Regions from separate parts of the Bradyrhizobium sp. USDA 3240 genome, predicted to be linked through region 2. Evidence: predicted binding sites of a transcription regulator. Region 2 holds the regulator's gene; each other region holds the start of a gene.
What was found. Region 2 encodes PhoB, which activates phosphate uptake and scavenging genes when phosphate is short. Its sites were predicted from a motif close to TGTCATNNANCTGTCAT; they were not measured.

Region 1: the regulator PhoB is predicted to act here: its motif matches at 2,948-2,964, upstream of ACVIGA_RS02590 (phospholipase C).
Region 3: the regulator PhoB is predicted to act here: its motif matches at 2,809-2,825, upstream of ACVIGA_RS39600 (RNA degradosome polyphosphate kinase).

Annotation. Positions count from the first base shown of each region.
Region 1 covers NZ_JBSSGD010000002.1:428,991-433,337, forward strand. The annotation lists gene ACVIGA_RS02585 (cytochrome-c peroxidase) at 1-1,199, opposite strand, end outside; gene ACVIGA_RS02590 (phospholipase C) at 1,236-2,933, opposite strand; gene ACVIGA_RS02595 (helix-turn-helix transcriptional regulator) at 3,115-3,408, opposite strand; partial or broken gene ACVIGA_RS02600 (cupin domain-containing protein) at 3,401-4,062, opposite strand; gene ACVIGA_RS02605 (SDR family oxidoreductase) at 4,133-4,347, shown strand, end outside.
Region 2 covers NZ_JBSSGD010000002.1:3,503,740-3,508,086, forward strand. The annotation lists gene ACVIGA_RS17305 (GcrA family cell cycle regulator) at 1-206, shown strand, start outside; gene ACVIGA_RS17310 (IS110 family transposase) at 323-1,264, opposite strand; partial or broken gene ACVIGA_RS17315 (IS30 family transposase) at 1,551-2,540, shown strand; gene phoB (phosphate regulon transcriptional regulator PhoB) at 2,595-3,305, opposite strand; gene phoU (phosphate signaling complex protein PhoU) at 3,436-4,152, opposite strand; gene pstB (phosphate ABC transporter ATP-binding protein PstB) at 4,164-4,347, opposite strand, start outside.
Region 3 covers NZ_JBSSGD010000002.1:8,305,649-8,309,995, reverse strand. The annotation lists gene purN (phosphoribosylglycinamide formyltransferase) at 1-220, opposite strand, end outside; gene purM (phosphoribosylformylglycinamidine cyclo-ligase) at 217-1,290, opposite strand; gene ACVIGA_RS39610 (CDP-alcohol phosphatidyltransferase family protein) at 1,451-1,993, shown strand; gene ACVIGA_RS39605 (P-loop NTPase family protein) at 2,090-2,767, shown strand; gene ACVIGA_RS39600 (RNA degradosome polyphosphate kinase) at 2,900-4,347, shown strand, end outside.

The DNA.
Region 1 (4,347 bases), 3.1 Mb from region 2:
TCGACATTGCCGTGATGCTTCTCCGGCAGATCGTCGTATTTGCGCACCGTACCGTCCGCCGCGCGCGGATACACCTTCTCCGGATTGGTATCGCGGAAGTTATAGAAATCGAGCACCTGCTCGAGGCTCGTGAAGACGCCATTGTGGAAGAACACGCGGCGGGTCGCGGTGTTGCGCAGGGTCGGCGTCAGAAACATCCCACAATATTGCGTCTGTTCGGCGAGGTCGGTGCGATACGGACCGCAGACCCCGAGATCGAAATGATTGGGATCGCGGTTGCCGGCGAGCGCGGCGTTGCGCGGCGCGCCGAGCGCCTCATATTGATGATCGGTGAACAGCGGCGGCAGGCCGTCGCGGGTCGGCGCCGAGGTATGGCAGCCGCCGCAATTGGCCTTGTCGGGATCGTTGAACAATTGCAGGCCGCGCAACTCGCTTTCGCTCAGCCGCGTCTTGCCTTCCAGCCAGTAGTCGAACTTGCTGGTGTAGGGATGGAAGCTCGGTTCTTCGACCTGATAGCGCGCGACCGCGAACATCGCCTCCGCAACCAGCAACCGCGTGTTGTCGAAGACCTGAGGGCCGAACAGCTCGGCAAAGCGCGGGGCGTAGCTCGCCTGGCGCAGCTTTCCCGCCACCACCTCGATGCTGCCGCCGTCCATCTCGTTGGGATCGAGCAGCGGGAAGATCGCCTGGTCCTGTAGCGTATCGGCGCGTCCGTCCCAGAACAGACCGCCCTGCGGCACGATGTCGACCGCCGACGCCGCGGTCCCGGTCGCGACCTTATTCGCACGCGCAGCCTGCTGACCGGCCGCGGCCAGTTGCGCGAAGTCGACGAGATTGTCGTCCTCGTCCTTCTCCGGCCCGATGCTGAAATTCGGCTGGCGTTCCAGATAGGTCAGGCCGGGAACGGCGCGCGTTCCCTGCCGCGATTGCGCGGGCCCGCCGAACATGACAGCCGCATCATTGGGCGGACCGTAGGCGTGATCCGGGCTGTGACAGGAGGCGCAGGACAATGCGCCCGATGAGGACAGCGACGCGTCGAAGAAAATCTTCTGGCCGAGCTGCGCCATGCCGGACAGCGGGGCGACCGGCGGACGCCTGAGCTGCACCGGATGCGGATTCGTCCCCGGGAGTCCTTGGGTCTCGACTGCCGCAACGGCGCCGGCCATGCAAAGCAGGCCGGCGCCGAGAAGCCACAACATGCGGCCGTTCATATGACGTCCAGTGATCCCAGAGCGTTAGTGGTGGTGATGATCGTCAGACGGGCTGACGATCACCGTGCCGGCCGTCGGATCGAGGAACAGCTTGTTCTGCCGATCGTCGCGGTCGTGATCGTGGCCATGATCGAAATCGAACATGTCCGAGATCGATTCGACGCTGTCGTCGAACGAGCCGCCGCCGAGACGCTGGCCGTGCAGCCAGTTGTCTTCGATGAAGCGCACGACCGACGCCTGCGAGATGCGGGTGTGGCTGACGAAGTTCTTTTTGGCGTAGGGCGAGATCACGATGAACGGGGTCCGCGTGCCGGGACCGCAGCGGCCGTTCACCGGCTTGCCTTCGAGGCCCTTCGGCTGCGTCTGCTTGCCGATGCCGCGGCCGCACTGGCCGGGACCGTTGACCTGGTCGGCGGTCGGATCATACGAGGCGCTGATCGGCGCAGTGTACTGGTGGTCGTACCAGCCGTCGGAGTCGTCATAGGTGATGATGACCGCGGTGTCGTGCCACTCCGGCTGCTTCTGCAGGAAGTTGATCAGCTCGACATTGCCGGCCTGCTCGTCGAGCGGGTCGGAGTTGCCGGGATGACCGTCCTGATAGGCCGGCATCTTGATGTAGGAGACGGCCGGGAGGTTGCCGGCTTTCACCGAAGCGTAGAAGTCCTCGAGATCGTAGGCATGATTGGCCGGATCGAGCGTCTTGCTGCCGGGAACGTAGGTGTGGCCCACAGCGCTCACCGAGCTCGGCCGCGCGTGGGTCGGGTTGGCGGTCGACTTGTAGTACTGGAACCAGGCGTGGTGCGGGATGTAATCCACGATGGTGCCGTTGACGTTGCTCGAGAACGTGCTGCGGCCGCAGTTGGTGGTGCCGTTGCTGTTCTTGAGCGTCAGGTCGAAGCCGCCCATGAAGCTGCCCCAGCTGATCTTTTCGGCATTGAGCAGGTCGCCGATGTTCTTGCTGGTCATCAGGACCTGGCTGGTCGTGCTCGAGCAGGAGTCGTAAGCAGGATCGGTATCACCGATCAGCGTCAGGCCGCCCTGGCCGTCGGCGATCGACGATGACGTGCCGACGATGTTCTGCGCGCCGTTGGTCTGGCCGGAAACCACCTCGAGCGCGCCGGGCGTCGACGGACCGAAGGTGTCGGTCCAGTTGTTGTCGCTCATCGCGAAGTTCTGCGCGTAATTCCAGAACGCGGTGACGGTGTTGCCGTCGAAATAGCCCATCACCTGCCCGTTGGTGCCGAAGGCGCCGACGCCGCCGGCAGTGCCGCGACCGGTGAATTCCGGAAACAGGTCTTCCTTGCCGTTGTCGACCGCCTGCTGCTCGGGCGTATAGGCGTGGTTCTGCGAACGCGTGTTGGCCTGCGTGCGGTCGAGCCGGAACGGATTGGTCGCGCCGGTGCCGTTGGCCGGATTGGTGTTCGGGTTGTTGGTCAACAGATTGGCGGTGACGAGGTTGTTGACCTTCGGCGTATGCGGCTTGGCCGTGAACGGAATCGAGCCGGTCGGATTGGCCGCATTCGGGTAGGTCGCGAAATAATGATCGAACGAGCGGTTCTCGTTGAAGATCACGACCAGATGCTTGATCGGCGTTGCGGTGTGAATGTCGTGCGGATGACGATGATCGTGGTCTCTATCATCGTCGTGAGCGGCGGCGCTGCACACAACTGCAGCAGCAGCGACCAGACAGACTCCGACCGTTGAAAGGAATTTCGCCTTCACTTCTTGCCCCATTTTTTAAGGATTTATGACGTCGACATGCGACAAGTTATCCATCGCCGATGACAGCCCTGTGTAAGTTTCATCACAGCGATCCATCATCGCGCGCTCGATTCACGCGTCGGTTGCAGTGCTTGCGAAGGATGTTGGATTGATCTCTATCGCGATGACGCCGGCACGCGCGTCACGGCTCGATCTGCTCCCGCGCATATTGCGTCGGGGACAATCCGACATGGCGGGTGAAGGCGACGCTGAATGCGCTTGCTGAGCCGTAGCCGACACGTTCGGCGATTTCGGCGATGCCGCTTTCGTTCTGTCGGAGCATGTTCTTGGCCATCGCCATACGCCAGGCCAGCAGATACTCCATCGGTGCGACGCCGACAGCGCGGCTGAACCGGTCGAAGAATGCCGAACGCGACAGCGCCGCCTCCTTCGCCAGCTGCGCGACCGTCCAGGCCCGCGTCGGGCTCTCATGCATCCGGCGGATCGCAACAGCGAGACGCTCGTCGGCGAGCCCGCGCACAAGACCCCGCGACGCCGCGGTGCCCGCCGTCGAGCGCAACGCCTCGATCAGGAGAACCTCGAGCAGACGGGGCCAGGATCACTTCGCGCGCCGGGCGGCGTTCGCGGAATTCGTCCCGGACGAACTGCATCAGGGTGGCGAGCCGCGGTTCGCCGCGCACATGCACCAGCTGGGGAAGCAGCGACACCAGCAGGTTCGCGTCCTCCGAGCCGAAGCTGCAATGGCCGATCAGCATCCGCAGATCGGTTGGACCGTCCTGGTCGCCGATATCCTGAACTCTCCGGTGGCGAGCGCGACGGGACGTGTTTCGGCGGTCGGCTTGGGAAACCGCGCGAGGCTCGACATCGCGACGTCATACGCCGCGGGGACCAGAATGAAGTCGCCCGCCTTTAGCTCGATCGCTTCTTGATCGTCGACCTCAAGCCGGCACCCGCCCTGGAGGACCACGCAATAAAACGGTTGCCCGGCATCGGAGCGGCGGACATGCCACGCCCCGGCGCCGACCACGGCCTTCGAGAACCGGGCGCTTGGCTGCAGCAGCGTGACGACCTCCGCAAGAGGATCGATCATGTCCGGACTCCTGCAAATGACTCTTGGACTTTCAAACATAGAGCGTCCGGGCACTGACACCTATCGTCTGTGTCAGTCAAATCACTTCCAAGAGCCCCCAAAGAACAACATGAACACCATCTTGATCACCGGATGCTCGTCCGGCTTCGGACTTGAAACCGCGAAATACTTTCTCGACCGCGACTGGAACGTCATCGCGACGATGCACACGCCGCGCGAGGATGTGCTGCCGCGTTCGGTGCATCTGCGCGTGCACGCGCTCGACGTCACCGATCCCGACAGCATCCATCGCGCCGTCGAGGCCGCGGGACCGATCGACGCACT
Region 2 (4,347 bases):
TGGTGCCGATGAGCCAGCGGCTGTCGCTGCTCGAACTCAACGAGGCCACCTGCCATTGGCCGGTCGGCGATCCCTCGAGCCCGGAATTCTTCTTCTGCGGCGGCAAGGCGCTCGGCGGCCTGCCCTATTGCGCGCACCACTCGCGCGTCGCCTATCAGCCGGCCAGCGATCGCCGCCGGCCGTCGGCGAAGCCACAGATCAAGTAAGCACTCGGGAAACTGCCTGGACTGCAAAAACAAATCCCCGCGAAAGCGGGGATTTTTTTTTGTGGCTCGTAGCCCGGATACATCCACCGCGTCGTCCCGGCGAAAGCCGGCAACTGTTATGTTGGTTTGGTTTGCAGGTACGGCTTTCGGTCTCGCATGATGGCATTGAGGACCGTCAGCAGCTTCCTGGCGACGGCGATGAGGGCGAGTTTGGCTGGTTTTCCGGCCTGTCGCAGTCGTGCATAGAAGGCCTTGAACGGATCAGCTCTGCGGACTGCGTTGAGGGCCGCCATATAAAGGGCGTCACGAACGCGCTTTCGGCCGCCCGCAATCTTGCGCTTGCCGCGGAAGGCGCCGCTGTCGACGTTGAAGGGGGCAAGGCCAGCGAGCGCTGCGAGCTGTTTCGGTCCGATCCGCCCGAGTTCCGGCATCTGCGCGATGAGCTGCATGCAGGCCACGGGACCCACGCCGGGCAGCGAACGCATTAACTTCGCATCGTCCGCGATCTCCGCTTCGGCTTTAATCAATGCGCTGATGTCGGCCTCGATCTCGGCGATCTCGCTGTCGAGGACCTCGATGAGGCGGCCAATGCGTTCGGCCATGGCGCGATCGTCGGCCTCGCTGCGCCGGTTCTTCTCCTGGGCGCGCATCAGGACCAGCTGATCCCGCCGTTTTGCAAGCCTCGCCAAGGCGTTGCGTGCAGGATCGGCGACCTGCTCGGGGGCGGGCTGCATGGCCCGCGCAAAGGCTGCCAGCATCCGCGCATCGATCGGATCGGTCTTGGCGAGCAGGCCGCTAGCCCGTGCAAAGTCGCGGGCACGGGCCGGGTTGATCCGTGCGAACTGGATCCCGGCCTGACGTAGCGCCTCGCGAAGCGCGAGGTCATAGATACCCGTCGCCTCGAAGACGACCAGCGCATCGCATTGCCAACGCGCCACCTGCTGTGTGATGGCCTGTGTCGCGTTGGCAATGCGCCTCGGCACGCCGTCAGCCTCATCAAAGATATCGAGGTGTTTTTTGGAGATGTCGATTCCGACGTAACGAAGAGCTATGATCACGGTGCCTGTCCCTGTGATGCGAGGTCTGTTGGCGCAGCCTCGTGCAACTGTTCAGGTTTGTAGATGGAACGGGCGGGAGACCGAGCCGGCTCACGGCGTCAAGCGCCAAGGACCCAACGGCTTCCCGCCCACCCCATCATGACAGACTTCCAAGACACAGGGACCCATAACCACGAATGGGTGTTGTTAGAAAGCCGTCTAGCCGCGTGCCGATTGCGACGGCCGCGGCGTATGGGTCCCCTGAGTTCACAAACGAAGTGCAACACTTCCTTGAGGAGGTGTTGCCATGGGGCGGACTTACAAGCAGCTCTCTCTGGACGACCGATGCGAGATTGCCTGTCTATCGGCCAATGGCAGCTCGGTCCGGCAAATCGCGGCAGCTCTGGATCGCTCGCCATCAACAATCTCTCGGGAACTGAGCCGTAATCGGAGCGTTCAGGCTGGCTACAAGCCAAATTATGCCCAGCAACAGATGCGAGCGCGGCGCTGGACGGGCGGACGCCTCGAACGGGAGCCCGTCCTGCGCCGCGCGGTGTTGCAACGCCTTCGCCGAGGTTGGTCGCCGGAGCAGATCGCCGGCCGGCTGGCCCGCGAGTGCGGGCACAAGGTGATCTCCCACGAGACCATCTACCGCTTCATCTATGGCCAACTCAGGCGCACCACGAACTTCAACTGGCGACGCTACCTGCCGCGCGCCAAGAGCAAGCGCGGCCTCCGCGGCAAGCGAGGCGGCAGCCCCGCAAGCTTCATCGAAGGCCGTGTTTCCCTGGCAAATCGGCCCCTTGAGGTTGCCGACCGTAGCGTCGCCGGGCATTGGGAGGCCGATTTGATGATGTTCTCGAAGTACGGTCAGGCCGTGCTGACCGTGCATGAGCGCACCTCTCGCCTGCTGCTCGGCATCCGCCTTGCCAGCAAGGTTGCGCGCGGTGTCGCACGCCATCTCGTCCGCTTCTTCGCTGCCCTTCCACAAGAGCTGCGCCAGACCGTCACCTTCGACAACGGCACCGAGTTTGCCGGTCACCTGGCGCTACATCGCCTCTCGATCGAGACCTTCTTCTGCGATCCCCACGCGCCCTGGCAGAAGGGTGGTATCGAGAACGCCATCGGCAGGATGCGCCGCTTCATCCCTCGCAAAACGGATCTCGTAACCCTCTCGACCGCCAGATTCCGCCAGTTCATCGCCACCTACAACAACACCCCACGCAAATCCCTTGACTACCGCACGCCTGCGGAGTCCTTTGCCGATCAAGTGTTGCACTTCGAGTGTGAATCCACCTCCCGGCTTTCGCCGGGACGACGGCGTGTTGCGGTCTATGATCACTGCACAGCCTTACGGCTGCGGCTCGGCCTTCGCGAAGCGGTCGTCGAGCGCGTAGCCGGCACCGCGCACGGTGCGGATCGGATCCTGCTCGCGGCCCGGATTGAGCAGCTTGCGCAGGCGGCCGATATGCACGTCGACGGTACGCTCATCGATGTAGATGTCGCGGCCCCAGACGCTGTCGAGCAGCTGTTCGCGGCTGAACACGCGGCCGGGATGCTCGAGGAAGAATTCGAGCAGCCGGTACTCGGTCGGACCGAGATCGATCGGACGTCCCGAGCGCGCCACGCGGCGCTTTTCGCGGTCGAGCTCGATGTCGCCATAGGTCAGCACGGTCGCAAGCCGTTCCGGGCTCGCACGGCGCAGCAGGCCCTTCACCCGCGCCAGCAGTTCCGGCACCGAGAACGGCTTGACGATGTAGTCGTCGGCGCCGGTGGCAAGCCCGCGCACGCGCTCGCTCTCCTCGCCGCGCGCGGTCAGCATGATGATCGGAAGCTGCTTGGTCTCGGGCCGCGCCCGCAGGCGGCGGCACAGCTCGATGCCGGACAGGCCCGGCAGCATCCAGTCCAGTACCACGAGGTCGGGAACGCGCTCCTTCAGGCGGGTGTCGGCATCGTCGCCGCGCCCCACCGTCTCGACATCGTAGCCTTCCGCATCGAGGTTGTAGCGCAACAGTGTCGTCAGCGCTTCCTCGTCTTCGACTACCAGAATGCGTGCGCTCATCGGTTTAAGTTCTCTCTCTGTGATGATCCGTTGCCCAGACGCAAACCGAAACGCTTACTTTCCTGAGCACAACCCCCGCGGAAACGACTTGTCGTGAAGACAATCCGGCTCCGCGCCTGCGGATCATGTCCTAGGTACCCGGCACCGTGGTGGCAAAGTTGGTCATGTCGCCCTTCGGGCGCTTGTCGGTGATCTGCTGGCCCTCGATCATGTAGAACACCGTCTCGGCGATGTTGGTGGCGTGATCGCCGATCCGCTCGATGTTCTTGGCGCAGAACATCAGATGGATACAGAACGAGATGTTGCGCGGATCCTCCATCATGTAGGTCAAGAGCTCGCGGAACAGCGAGGTGCAGATCGCATCGACCTCCTCGTCGCCCTTCCAGACGTTCATCGCCGCCGGCAGATCGTGCGCGGCATAGGCGTCGAGCACCGACTTGACCTGCGACAGCACGAGGTCGGTCATGTGCTCCAGGCCGCGGATCAGCTTCAGCGGCTGGAAATCGCTCTCCAGCGCCGCGACGCGCTTGCCCATGTTCTTGGCGAGGTCGCCGATCCGCTCGAGGTCGGTGGCGACGCGCATCGCGCTGACGATTTCGCGCAGGTCGATTGCCATCGGCTGGCGGCGGGCGATCGTCAGCACCGCGCGCTCTTCGATGACGCGTTGCAGATTGTCGATTTCGATGTCGGCGGCGACCACGCGCTTGCCGAGCGCGACGTCGCGACGGATCAGCGCGTCGACCGACTCGGTGATCATCCGCTCGACGAGGCCGCCCATCTCGGCGACCAGGCGAGTCAACTCCTGCAGGTCGCTGTCGAATGCCTTGGCGGTATGTTCAGAAGCCATCTTGTATCTCCTCAGCCGAACCGGCCGGTGATGTAATCCTGAGTCCGTCGATCGCTCGGCGAGGTGAATATCTTGTTGGTGTCGTCGAACTCGATCAGCTCGCCGAGATACATGAAGGCGGTCTTGTCGGAGACGCGCGCCGCCTGCTGCATATTGTGGGTGACGATCGCGATCGTGTAGTCCTCTGAGAGTTCC
Region 3 (4,347 bases), 4.8 Mb from region 2:
GCGCCGCCTCGAAACCGGCGCGGTCCTTGCCGAACGGCTTGCTCTCGATGACGACAGTCGGAATGCCGCTCGCGGCCGCCTTCTCGAGCCCGGGAGCGTTGGCGCGGTTGGAGATCACGGCGACGATCTCGGCCGGAAAATCCGCAGCCTTCGCAGCCTCGATCAGCGCGGCCATGTTGGAGCCGCGGCCGGAGATGAGGATGGCTGTGCGGCGCTTCATCGCGAAAGATCGAGATGACCGTGATAGACCACGCGATGCTCGTCCTTGGCCTCGATCACCTCACCGAGCAGCGTCACGGTTTCGCCGCCGGCGGTGAAGGCCTCGGTCACCGCATCGACCGCGTCAGCCTTGACGATCGCGATCATGCCGATGCCGCAGTTGAAGGTGCGCAGCAGCTCGAGCTCGGCGATACCGCCCTGCTCGGCCAGCCATTTGAACACCGGCAGCACCGGCAGCCGCGCCAGGTCGATGCCGACGCCGAGATGCTTCGGCAGCACGCGCGGGATATTGTCGGTGAAGCCGCCGCCGGTGATGTGGGCGAGCCCCTTCACCGCGCCGGTCTCGCGAATCGCGCGCAGGCAGGACTTCACATAAAGCTTGGTCGGCGTCAGCAGCGCCGCACCGAGCGTCATCACCGGTGCGAACGGCGCCGGCGCATCATAGGCCACGCCGGACAGTTCGACGAGCTTGCGCACCAGCGAATAGCCGTTGGAGTGCACGCCCGAGGACGCCAGCCCGATCACGGCGTCGCCGGCCGCGATATCTCCCGTCGGCAGCAGGGTGCCGCGCTCGGCCGCGCCGACCGCAAAGCCGCCGAGGTCGTAATCGCCGTCCTTGTAGAGGCCGGGCATCTCGGCGGTCTCGCCGCCGATCAGCGCGCAGCCGGATTCGCGGCAGCCCTCGGCGATCCCCGCGACGATCTGCGCGGTGGCCTCCGGGTGGAGCTTGCCGCAGGCGAAATAGTCGAGGAAGAACAGCGGTTCCGCCCCCTGCACGACGAGGTCGTTGACCGACATCGCGACCAGGTCGATGCCGATGCCGCCATGGATGCCGGTCTCGATCGCGATCTTCAGCTTGGTGCCGACGCCATCGGTCGCAGCCACCAGGACCGGATCCTTGAAGCCCGCGGCCTTGAGGTCGAACAGCCCGCCGAATCCGCCGATCTCAGCGTCCGCGCCGGGCCGTGCGGTGGCCCGCACCATCGGCTTGATCAGATCGACCAGACGATTGCCGGCGTCGATATCGACACCCGAATCCGCGTAAGTGAGCCCGTTTTTGCGCTCGGTCATGCCCAATTCCAGATGATAAGGGGCTGGTTACGAGGAATTCCGCCCCCGCGCAATGGCTCGCGGCAATGCTGCCGCGATACTATGTAGATAACACCCGGCCACCGCGCAAAAGAGCCGGATATCGAGTAAAATCAGGCTTCTAGCCGGGAAGCGATTCAAGTTGAGCATTCCGAATATCATCACCCTCGCCCGCATCATCCTGGTGCCGGTGATCGTCTGGGCCATCGTGTCGAGCCAGATGGAGATCGCGTTCGCGATCTTCGTGATCGCCGGCGTCTCGGACGCGGTCGACGGTTTCCTTGCCAAGCGCTTCAACATGGCCAGCGAGCTCGGCGCCCTGCTCGACCCGCTCGCCGACAAGGCGCTGCTGGTGTCGATCTATGTCGCACTCGGAATCTGGGGCGCGGTGCCGCGCTGGATCGTGATTCTCGTGGTGTCGCGCGACATCATGATCGTCTCCGCCGTGATTGTGTCATGGTTGTTCGACAAGCCGGTGGAGATGAAGCCGCTGATGGTGTCGAAGCTGAACACGGTGGCACAGGTCGCGTTCGCGGCTTTGGTGCTGGCCTCGCTCGGCTTCGGCTTTCAGCCGCATCCCTACGACGTGATCCTGATGGGACTGGTCACAATCTTTACTTTGGGTTCGGTGTCCCTCTATCTCGTGGAGTGGGTGCGGCACATGAGCACGATTGAGGCTCGGTAGCGCACGATCCCGGAAAAGTGGAAACCGGTTTTCCCGCGACAAACGCGAAGCGTTTGCGCAGGGATCATGCTAAAATAAAGTGGTTTGGAGATTTGCGTGGCAGGTAGCGTTCAACCTCGTCAATTGGCCTTGGCCCTGCCGCACGAGGAGAAGCTGACCCGCGACGATTTCCTCGAGGGGCCCGCCAATGAGGCAGCGCTGGCGCTGATCGACGGCTGGCCCGACTGGCCGAACCGAATCATGCTGCTGGTGGGGCCTGACGGCTCCGGCAAGAGCCACCTCGCCGCGATCTGGGCCGAGATCGCCGGCGCGCGCTCGACCGCGGCACATGCCCTGACCGCCGACGCGGTGCCCACTGCTCTCGCTACCGGCGCGCTGGTGGTCGAAGATCTGAGGCCGGCGGATTTCGACGAGCGCGCGATGTTCCATCTGATGAATCTCGCGCGCCAGGACGATGCCTTCGTGCTGATCACGGCGCGCGTCCCGCCGTCGGCGTTCGAGATCGAGCTGCGCGATCTGCGGTCGCGGCTACGCGCTGTGCCGACGGTGACGCTGCTGCCGCCCGACGACCAGCTGTTCCGCGGCCTGATCGTCAAGTTCTGTGCCGACCGCCAGATGAGCGTGGACGAGCCGCTCGTCAGCTACCTGACCAACCGGATCGAGCGGTCCTATGCCGCCGTCCGCCAGGCGGTCGAGCTCCTGGATACCGAGGCGCTCCGGCTCGGCCGGCCGGTGACCCGGGCGCTGGCGGCGGAGCTGTTGCGCGATGCTTGAGCAGTCCCGCGGCTTGACGGCGCAGGCCAGCGGAACATCAATGTCATCGAAACGTCATCGCAATATCACATGGTCTGCGCGGCCCTCGGCTAGACCGCCCCAGCCCCCTGCCCGGAATTGGACCAGCACTTGATGGACTCGGCACAAGCACCTGAAATCAAAGAGAAAGAGGCGGAGCTCCCGCCCGTCCCCGCGATCGCGAGCAGCCCCGAGCGGTTCATCAACCGGGAGCTGTCCTGGCTGCACTTCAACCGCCGGGTGCTCGAGGAATCGGTCAATCTCGGCCATCCCCTGCTGGAGCGGGTCCGCTTCCTGTCGATTTCGGCGAATAACCTCGACGAGTTCTTCATGGTCCGCGTCGCCGGCATCAAGGCTCAGGTCCGCGAGGGCATTGCCGAGCGCAGTCCGGACGGCTTGCTGCCGGCCGAGCAGCTCGTGATGATCAACAAGACCGTCTCGCAACTCGCCTCCGACCAGCAGGCGATCTGGAGCGACCTGCGCGAGCTCCTGTCCAAGGTCGGCATCCAGCTGGTCGACGGGCGCGACGTCACCAAGTCCGAACGCACCTGGATCGAGGATCACTTCCTCCACAACATCTTCCCGCTGCTGACGCCGCTGGCGATCGACCCGGCGCATCCGTTCCCGTTCATCCCGAACCTCGGCTTCACGGTCGCGCTGCAATTGTCGCGGATCGCCGACGGCAAGGCGATGAACGCGCTGATCCGCATGCCCGGCAAGATCGACCGCTTCATCCGCATTCCCTCGACCAAGGAAGGCGCGCCGGCCCGCCTGATCACGCTCGAGCAGGCCACCGGCCTGTTCATCGGCCGCCTGTTCCCCGGCTACACCGTCAAGGGCCAGGGCGCGTTTCGCATCATCAGGGACTCCGAACTCGAAATCGAGGAAGAGGCCGAAGACCTCGTGCGCCTGTTCGAGACCGCGCTCAAGCGCCGCCGGCGCGGATCGGTGATCCGGCTCGAGATCGAGGCCACGATGCCCGAAGAGCTGCGCGTCTTCGTACAGCACGCCTTGTCGGCCGCAGACGATGAAGTGATCCTGGTCGACGGCGTGCTCGCGATGAACGAGCTGTCGCAGCTCACCCGCCTCAATCGCCCCGACCTCGAATTCCCGCCCTACGTGCCGCGCCATCCCGAGCGCGTCCGCGACCATGGCGGCGATATCTTCGCCGCGATCAGGCAGAAGGACCTCGTGGTTCACCACCCCTACGAATCCTTCGACGTCGTCGTCCAGTTCCTGCAACAGGCGGCGCGCGATCCCGACGTGGTCGCGATCAAACAGACGCTCTATCGCACCTCGAACAACTCGCCGATCGTGCGCGCGCTGGCGGATGCCGCCGAAGCCGGCAAGTCGGTGACCGCGCTGATTGAATTGAAGGCGCGGTTCGACGAGGAAGCCAATATCCGCTGGGCGCGCGACCTCGAACGCGCCGGCGTCCAGGTCGTCTACGGCTTCATCGAGCTGAAGACGCACGCCAAGCTGTCGATGGTGGTGCGCCGCGAGGGCGGCAATCTCACGACCTATGTGCACACCGGCACCGGCAACTACCATCCGGTCACCGC